4 regions of the Peribacillus sp. FSL E2-0159 genome follow, and region 2 is predicted to be linked to each of the others. Evidence: riboswitches for the same ligand, from Rfam matches in the RefSeq annotation. Region 2 holds a riboswitch; each other region holds the start of a gene.
What was found. Region 2 has a riboswitch for S-adenosylmethionine ahead of NYE63_RS26445 (O-acetylhomoserine aminocarboxypropyltransferase/cysteine synthase family protein). Riboswitches for the same ligand answer to the same signal wherever they lie in the genome.

Region 1: linked by a shared signal. The riboswitch ahead of NYE63_RS12460 (Na+/H+ antiporter NhaC family protein) and the one ahead of NYE63_RS26445 (O-acetylhomoserine aminocarboxypropyltransferase/cysteine synthase family protein) in region 2 are both predicted to bind S-adenosylmethionine.
Region 3: linked by a shared signal. The riboswitch ahead of mtnW (2,3-diketo-5-methylthiopentyl-1-phosphate enolase) and the one ahead of NYE63_RS26445 (O-acetylhomoserine aminocarboxypropyltransferase/cysteine synthase family protein) in region 2 are both predicted to bind S-adenosylmethionine.
Region 4: linked by a shared signal. The riboswitch ahead of NYE63_RS06160 (methionine ABC transporter ATP-binding protein) and the one ahead of NYE63_RS26445 (O-acetylhomoserine aminocarboxypropyltransferase/cysteine synthase family protein) in region 2 are both predicted to bind S-adenosylmethionine.

What each region holds. Positions count from the first base shown of each region.
Region 1 is NZ_CP152053.1:2,537,275-2,539,475, reverse strand. Features, by position in the region: gene NYE63_RS12460 (Na+/H+ antiporter NhaC family protein) at 1-834, opposite strand, end outside; SAM riboswitch class I at 1,021-1,128, opposite strand; gene NYE63_RS12455 (SOS response-associated peptidase) at 1,449-2,120, opposite strand; gene NYE63_RS12450 (hypothetical protein) at 2,181-2,201, opposite strand, start outside.
Region 2 is NZ_CP152053.1:5,390,816-5,393,016, forward strand. Features, by position in the region: gene NYE63_RS26445 (O-acetylhomoserine aminocarboxypropyltransferase/cysteine synthase family protein) at 1-964, opposite strand, end outside; SAM riboswitch class I at 1,064-1,169, opposite strand; gene NYE63_RS26450 (thioredoxin family protein) at 1,315-1,623, opposite strand; gene NYE63_RS26455 (toprim domain-containing protein) at 1,627-1,992, opposite strand; gene gcvH (glycine cleavage system protein GcvH) at 2,086-2,201, opposite strand, start outside.
Region 3 is NZ_CP152053.1:3,497,199-3,499,399, forward strand. Features, by position in the region: gene mtnW (2,3-diketo-5-methylthiopentyl-1-phosphate enolase) at 1-1,088, opposite strand, end outside; SAM riboswitch class I at 1,195-1,347, opposite strand; gene NYE63_RS17010 (pyridoxal phosphate-dependent aminotransferase) at 1,480-2,201, opposite strand, start outside.
Region 4 is NZ_CP152053.1:1,241,808-1,244,008, reverse strand. Features, by position in the region: gene NYE63_RS06165 (MBL fold metallo-hydrolase) at 1-721, opposite strand, end outside; SAM riboswitch class I at 1,029-1,133, shown strand; gene NYE63_RS06160 (methionine ABC transporter ATP-binding protein) at 1,203-2,201, shown strand, end outside.

The sequences.
Region 1 (2,201 bases), 2.9 Mb from region 2:
TTCACCAACTTTTTGAATGACACCCAACGGTTGATAACTTCCATCTGCCAAGCCGATTATTCCGGCAAATACGATACCGATAGAAAGGACCAGGAACACATTGACTCCTGCCAATGCAGTGATCAATACGCAAAGGTATGGAAGAATCTTCACCCAATTATAAGAATTTTGGGTGATGTCGGCTTGTTCACCCATCGTTAAAATTCCAAGAATGGCGCATGTGATGATGGCCGCAGGTAAAACGATGAAAAAATTCACCTTAAACTTATCCTTCATTTTCGTTCCCTGTGTTCGAACTGCAGCGATTGTCGTATCTGAAATGAAGGATAGGTTATCTCCAAACATCGCACCACCAATAACGGCAGCCATTGAAAAGGCAAGCGAAATATCGGTTTGCTCGCTAATTCCCACCCCGATAGGTGCTAGGGCTACAATCGTTCCCATGCTAGTCCCCATAGATAGAGAAATAAAACACGCGATAATGAATATCCCTACCATTAAAAGATTTTGCGGAAAAACGGCTAAGGCAAGATTCACCGTTGATTCAACTGCCCCCATGCCATTTGCAACTTCGGCAAAAGCGCCGGCTAAAAGGAAAATGATAACCATTAACATAATATTGGCGTCACCGGCACCTTTACAGAAAATATCAACCTTTTGATTGAAGCTTTCTTTCCGATTCATTGCCAATGCAGCTGCTGATGCAATAGAAATTGCTACAATCACTGGAAATGAATAAAAATCTTTAGTGACGATTCCGGACCCTATAAATAAAATTAAAAATACGACAAATGGAATCAATGCCCATGGATTCCCTTTATTGTTTGCACTCATGATGTACACCTCTTTTTATTTTTCCCATGACATGTGTCATAGCTTTTATTCTTTTAACAGTTTTCGCAAATAACACCAAACTTGATTACCCATTCATGGAGCTATAGCTAAAAAAAACTGTCAGCATAAAAAAGACCCCTTCTATTAAACAACAAGAAGAGGTCTTTTAATTTATAAAAAACACCCTCCTTATCTTTCAGGCGAAAATCAGCCTGCTGGATTTGGCACAGCACTCCTATTAAGTCCGCTGCCGAGACATCTTCGGGCCAGTCCCTCCGTCTCTCTTGATAAGAAGATCAAAATTATATAATTTATCAAATATTACGATGCCTGTCAGAAAAGTACCAGGCTGGAAACTTGCTGAAACCATCTTAGTTTGTGAAAGTGACATCGAAAGTCGTATTGAAAAGCAAATATAAGAGTACAGCATTTTGTCTATTTTCGCAAGGTTTAGTTTTAAAGTATTTCACATGCTCCTTAATGATTATAAAGAGATCTTGACATGTGCAGTTATTCATTTTATTTCAATAAATGAAACTCTTGTTACATTTGGATAAAACACCAAAAAGCCATTTCGGGACGGAACTAATATAAAAAAGAGGTCTAATGACCTCTTAGCAAATTTGTTGTATTAGATTAGGTGAGTTATTTTTAGTCGAGTTCACATCAGTCGATACTTCAAATGCTTCCATCTGTTCCGAATCGAATGACTTTAAATACTGTTGCAGATATGCAGGATCATTAATGGATGGATTCAACCAATCTTTTTCATCTTCTGGTTTAAGGATGACAGGCATACGATCATGAATGCTGGTCATTAGCTTATTAGGAACGGTTGTTATAACGGAGCACGAATAGATGCTGATGCCTTCAGGAGATTTCCAGGATTCCCAGAGACCGGCCATTCCAAATGGAGCATGGTTCTTCAGTTTTATTCGCATCGGTATTTTTCTCTCTGATGTCTTCTTCCATTCATAAAAAGAGTCAGCGATTATCAAGCATCTCTTCTTCTTATACGAATTCTTGAAGCTTGCTTTCTCTGAAATGGTTTCCGCTCTGGCATTGATCATTTTATAGCCCACTTTTTCGTCTTTTGCCCAGAAAGGAATGAGTCCCCACCGAAGATATCCAAGTCGATTCCTCGCCCCGTCATTAATGACAGAGAGCACGGATTGGGAGGGAGCAATATTGTAGCTGAATTGGTATTCCTCATCAAATGATCCTTGAATATCAAACCGTTCTTTTATTTCTTCAATGTCAGTGAAAAGGGTGTAACGTCCACACATAATATCGCCTACCGTATTAAGATTTATTACAGTGTAACAAATGGAACGGGCAGGCACAAATCAACTTTCTAAAATCCTGAT
Region 2 (2,201 bases):
CATCACCAGGATGTGAAACCCAAGTCACGGCAGGATGGTTTTTTAAATAGTTAATGACAGACTTGGTGTTTGATAGATGCTCTTTCATCCTTACATGCAGCGTTTCAAGCCCAAGCGTAAACTGGAATGCACTTTGGGCGCTTAGCGCAGGGCCTAAATCACGAAGTAACTGGACTCGGGCTTTCGTTATGAATGCAGCAGGTCCAACTGCCTCGGCGTATACCAGACCGTCGTAACTTGGATCAGGCTCCGTAAAGCCAGGGTAGTTTGGCGAGTTCCAATCGAACTTCCCTCCATCCACGATGACACCGCCCAGCGTCGTTCCATTTCCCAGAAGCCATTTTGTAGCGGAATGGATGACAATATCCGCTCCAAAATCAATTGGTCTGCATAGATATGGTGTCGCGAAGGTATTATCAATGATTAAAGGTATGCCTGCATCATGGGCGATTTCCGCTACCGCTTCAATATCGAGCACCCTCAAACTTGGATTTCCGATCGTTTCAGCAAAAATGGCTTTAGTTCTTGGCGTAATCGCCCTTTTGAAATTTTCAGGGTCATCGGGAGAAACGAACTTCACTTTGATTCCATATTTAGGAAGTGTGTTTTCAAAAAGGTTATACGTACCGCCATATAATGTAGAGGCTGAAACAATCTCATCCCCTGCAGCGGCAATATTCAGGATTGAAAGTGAGATGGCAGCCATTCCGCTTGATGTTGCCAATCCGCCGATACCGCCTTCCAATAAGGCCATTCTTTCCTCAAAAACGCTGACCGTGGGATTATGGAGTCGTGTATATATATAGCCATTCTCCTTTAGGCCAAATAAATTCGCTGCATGGTCGGTGTCTTTGAACAAGTATGCATTGCTTTGGTAAATAGGAACTGCACGGGCACCTGTTTCATCAGCTTGCAGACCGCCATGAACACTCAATGTTTCGAAACGCAACTTTTTCTCTGACATATGATTTCACCTTTTTCTATGGATTTAGTTGGAATTATATGAAATCTGGCCTTTTATAAACAAAAAAACCACTTCAATAAGAAGAGGTTTCAAGAACACACCTCATCTACCAGAGCCAACACTCTGCTGGAATTAGCACCGTATATAAATATATACCGGTTGCCGGGCTTCGTCGGGCCAGTCCCTCCGCCACTCTTGATAAGAACTATTAAATTCTGCCGTTACTTTATTCAAAATATAGCATTTTAGAATAAATCAGTCAATGAATTGTTAGAATATTCTTTGTTTAATTTCAATCTCGCATTCAAATGTCCGCAACAAAGAAACCAACCATGGTTCTGATTGGTTTCTTAGCTGATTTCCTTAAGCAATCCGTACAAATAGGGAACGGATTGAAAGGCATATATTTTTTTGTGCAGCTGTCCCTCTTTGAAAAGCAATAAACAAGGAACACTTTCGATTTCAAATGATTCGGCAATTCCTTGGACATAGTTCATATTCATTTTGCCTGACTTCATTTCCGGGAATAGCTCCAAGGATATCGTCAGCATCTTGGAGGCAACCTGACAGGTGCCGCATAAAGGCGTATATAAATATAAGCAAAAGGTTTCCCCATTTTCAACAGCAAGCTTACACTCTTCTTCTTTCCATTCCTGCATCAATTAGTCGTTCACCCTTTGACTTAAAAATTTCATTTTCACATTCATATTGGCAGATAGAAGCACAGTTGCGATATGATGTTCGGGTGAGCTTTCCACTTCTTTGTACATTTTATTAATATACAGGTGGTTCGCTTCCGGCATTTCCCTTCGGAATTGCTTCCGCAGCTTTTCTCCTGATTCATCTGCGTCAAAAAGGAGATAAACATCACGGTCCATCAATTCATCCACTAATTCATCCAGCTTAGTTAATGATATGGTCCCATTCGTACATCTTATTTCCACATCTTCATTTAAAACGGAGGCAACTTTTCTTCTATCGGAACTGCCTTCTACAATGATCACTTTATCGAATTCGCCCCACTCCATGTCATCACTCCATCTCACGAATTATGTGCGCAACTGCCACTGTACAAAATGAAAAAGAGAGCAGGCCTTTTCAGTCCCCCCTCTCCTTCTTTTTTAACCGTTGATTAAACTCTCATATTCTTCAGCACTCATCAGGTTTTCAATATCACTGCTATTAGATGGTTCAAGCACGACCATCCATGCCTTTTCATAAGGAGACTCATTTACAT
Region 3 (2,201 bases), 1.9 Mb from region 2:
ATTCCACCTCCGGCATTAATCACACTATCGAGTCCAAAATCCTTGATTAGGTCCGGAACCATGCCCGGATGAATGCCTGCAGAAGGGACAGGGAAGGCTTTTTTCCAGGAAAGTTCATCTTTTGTCAGAGCTTCAGCAATTGCCAATGTCTCCTTTTTTTCCAATGCGACATTTCCATATGGGGATGGGAACAAGGATAAATCCGCACCTGATAACCTTACTAATTTACCAAGTAATAATGGATAGCCGATCCCATAAAATGATGAGGATGCCAATGCCCCGCTATATGCGGGGTGCGCCATGATCGGCAGCTTGATACGATCATGTTCACTCAAGGCCTGCAATACATCCAAACCATATGTATGAACGTTGAACAATAAAGCATCTGCCCCTGCTTCAGCCGCTTGCTCTGCCTTATCCAATAATTCAAATGTTTTCCCTGATAGATTGACAGCATATAAAGTTCGGTGGCCAGTGGTTTCATAGACTTCATTCAATATTCTTTTTCCCGTTTTTATTCTATCGAAAAATGGAGTCAGTTCCTGGTCGAAGAGGATCTCATCATCTTTAACTAGGTCGACACCTCCTAATGCTTGTTGCCTCAGTTGCTCATTATGGAATGTTAGGTCCCTTCCTAATACACCTTTAAAGATGCTCATCACCAGGGGCCGGTTAAATACGCCAACCTTTTCCCTTATGCCTCCAATGCCAAATTGCGGCCCGGGAAAGGCTTTTTGAATGTCACCGACAAAATCCAAATCGATAAGTTTTATTTCTCCATCCAATGAAAGTTTGCCGAAGACCGTCGTGAGGATTGCAGGGAAATCATTGGAGAAATTCCCTGCCGGATAGGCAATTTTAATAAGCGAACGGTATACTTTACGATTAAAGTAGCTGTTTGCCCTCTCTTCTTCAGAAAGTGGTGTCACCGATACGACGCGTCCCTTATGTTTTTCCAGTTGTTTCTGGACCAAATTGGGAAGGTCCGTCCATGTCCCGACAGTCAAACCTAAGGCAATGCTCTCTGCTTTTTTCTCATGATTTCCATTGAAATCATGAATTAAATAAGTAGCGACTATCTCGCTCATCTGATCACTCCTATATCACGTTAGTAAACTCTCGATGTCATTGACCTGAAAATGGTCTCAAAATGGCAAAAGCCTCTTCATAAAGAAGAGGCTTTAAAAAGCCATCTTCTTATCTCCCAGCCATTGGCTGCAAGAATTAGCACCGTGCCTTGTGGATTTCAAGAAAATCCGGCGAAGAATTCCGCCCCATTTTACAATGGAATTACGGTCGGTTGCTGGGCTTCATAGGGCTAGTCCCTCCACCTGCTCAAAATAAGAAAACGCTGATATATAAATTGCATTCAAGTATCGAAAGATTAAGAATTTATTTTGTATTCTGACAGGTAATCCCTACTTTGTCAATAAGTTTTAACGATTTAAAGGTGAATAAATCGGATATCCCATTGCATCGTTAAAATAAATTTAATTTACGTATCCGTTCCACGGCTTCTTTCAGCCGTTCTTCCGTAGTCAGTAGCCCTACCCTGACGTAACCTTCGCCAAATTCTCCGAATCCATTCCCTGCGGCAACGGCTACGTGGGCATGCGTTAATAAATAGTCTGCAAAACTCTCAGACGTAAAACCTTTAGGTACTTTGAGCCAGGCAAAAAACGATGCCGCAGGAGCTTTGACATCCCAGCCGATTGCCCTCAATCCCTCAATAAAAACATTCCTTCGCCCCTCGTACATCTGCACTAACTGCTCTACACAGCTCTGCGAGTCAAGCAAAGCGCTTGCCGCAGCTTCTTGTATCGCCGGGAAGAGACTCACATAAAGATGGTCTTGTAATAGTTCAAGAGCTTCTATTACACTCTTATTTCCCACTGCGAAGCCGACTCTCCATCCTGCCATATTGTATGTTTTCGATAGTGTGTATATTTCTATTCCTACATCCTTCGCTCCCTCTGCCTGGAGAAAGCTTATCGGTTTTTTTCCGTCGAATCCTAACGCGCCATAGGCGAAATCGTGGACCACGCAAATTGAATGCTCTTTTGCAAAGGAGACGGTTTCATCAAAGAAACTTTCAGTTGCAGAAGCACCTGTGGGATTATTGGGATAGTTCAAGAACATCATTTTGGCTTTATCAAGAACTTCTTTATGTATGTCGTTGTATTTCGGAAGAAAATCATTTT
Region 4 (2,201 bases), 1.7 Mb from region 2:
AGCGGTTCGGTAAAACGACCTGCTGGATTTCATGAACGGTCAGTCCTTGAGAATGTAAGCGTAAAATTTCACCTTGGAGGTTTTCCAAATAATCGAGTTTTTTTCGAAACATTTCCTTCCCATCAGGCACATGCCCAGCATGGCAGCAAAACACTTCCCTGAAGTCATATTGAAGTAATTTTTTTATGGAATCGATGATGACCGGGACAGACTCTTCCCGTAAGACAAGCTTTGTTTTTGGCGTTACGAAAAGGTCTCCTGAAAAGAGCAACCCATTACTGTGATTCAAATACACCATATGGTCCTTCGCATGACCAGGGGTAAAAATCGGCTCCCACGTTTGGGTACGGGAATGAATGGCCTTCCCTAGCGGCTCAGCTTTAAAGGCGTCTCTCTTTCCCCAGAAATTTTTGCGATATTCAGGATATACAGCATCCTTTGCACAAACCTCAACCGACATCGGGTGAATGAAAAGCGGGACCTTTTTATGTTCCTGTATCCATGCAGCGCCCCCCGTATGGTCTTCATGATAGTGGGTCAGGGCCACTGAGTCGAAGTCTGCGGACTCATAGAATGGAATAAGTTCATCCAATAAAATCTCTGCTCCAGTATCTATCAATAGGCCATCCGTTAAAAAGACATAAACACTCATCCCCGACTTGTTCACGCCAGGAGTCCCGTGCACACAAACCACATCATTTATCGTCTTAAGCTCTATCATTCATTTACCTCCCCCATCATTGTATAAAAATAGTTTTATTTTCCTTTTCATCTTCCTTTTTTTAACTTTACCATAATAAATGTAGTACCACTTTACCTTTTTGACAAGGAAATATTGGAATAATTAACCTAGATGAAAATGTTGGATTATTGCATAAGAGCCCTTTTTCCACGAATCTTTTTAACGGACCGTACCAAATTTAACGATAAAAAAATCATCCCAAAATCACAGAAACGATTGACATTGTCGAATTTTACAAATAATATAGATTATATTATAAAACTTGAAATATTCTAAAATAATAATTTACTTATCAAGAGTGACGGAGGGATCAGGCCCTGTGATGTCCGGCAACCGCCCTTAGGGAACGGTGCCACTTCCTGCAGAATGATTGCATTCTGAAAGATAAGACGAGATATAATTTCGCTGCCTCTTTCTGAATGATAGAGACAGCTTTTTTAATGTTTAAGGGGGAAGGCTCATGATTGAAATCCGTTCAGTCCGAAAGGAATACGTCTCGAAGAAAAACCGAGTTATCGGAGTGGATAACGTTTCTTTGACCATTAAAACAGGCGAAGTGTATGGAATTGTCGGCTACAGTGGAGCTGGAAAAAGCTCATTACTCCGCTGCTTGAATTTACTTGAACGTCCGACAGGTGGAAATATCATCATCGACGGCATTGATTTAACATCTTTATCAAGTAAAGAGCTTCGTAAACAACGACAAAAAATCGGAATGATATTCCAGCACTTTTCCTTGGTCAGTTCAAAAACCGTTTATGAAAATGTCGCTTTCGCCTTAAAGGCCGCGCATCGATCGAAGGACGCCATCAAGTTACGTGTATTGGAATTGTTGGAAATCGTAGGGCTCAGCGATAAGAAAGATGTCTATCCGGCACAGCTTAGCGGTGGACAGAAGCAGCGGGTCGGCATAGCTCGCGCATTAGCAAATGACCCCACTGTACTATTATGTGATGAAGCGACTTCAGCCCTTGATCCAACAACTACAAAAGCGATTTTACAGTTATTGAAAAAGATAAGTAGTGAGCTTGGTATCACCATCGTGTTGATTACACATGAAATGGAAGTGGTCAAAGAACTATGCCACCGAGTCGCCGTCATGCAGGATGGCCGGGTAATTGAAGAAGGTCCCGTTTATGAAATATTTTCACAGCCTAAGCAGGAATTAACGAAGCAATTCATTAGCAGTGTACTGGATTTCGAACTCCCTTCGCACTTGATTGAAGAAAGTAAAGGTACGATTATTAAAATTCAATTCGAAGGGCATACCGCCGGTGAGTCGATTCTTTCGGATACTCTCCAATCCCATTCAGTAAAAGGTAATATTTTACACGGTAAAATTGAGTATATCCAGGATGTCCCTTTAGGCATTTTGATCATCGAGTTAATTGGCGATGCCGCCCAAATTCATTCGGCATTGGAATATATAAAAAATCGTTCCAGTTCTGTGGAGGTGTTA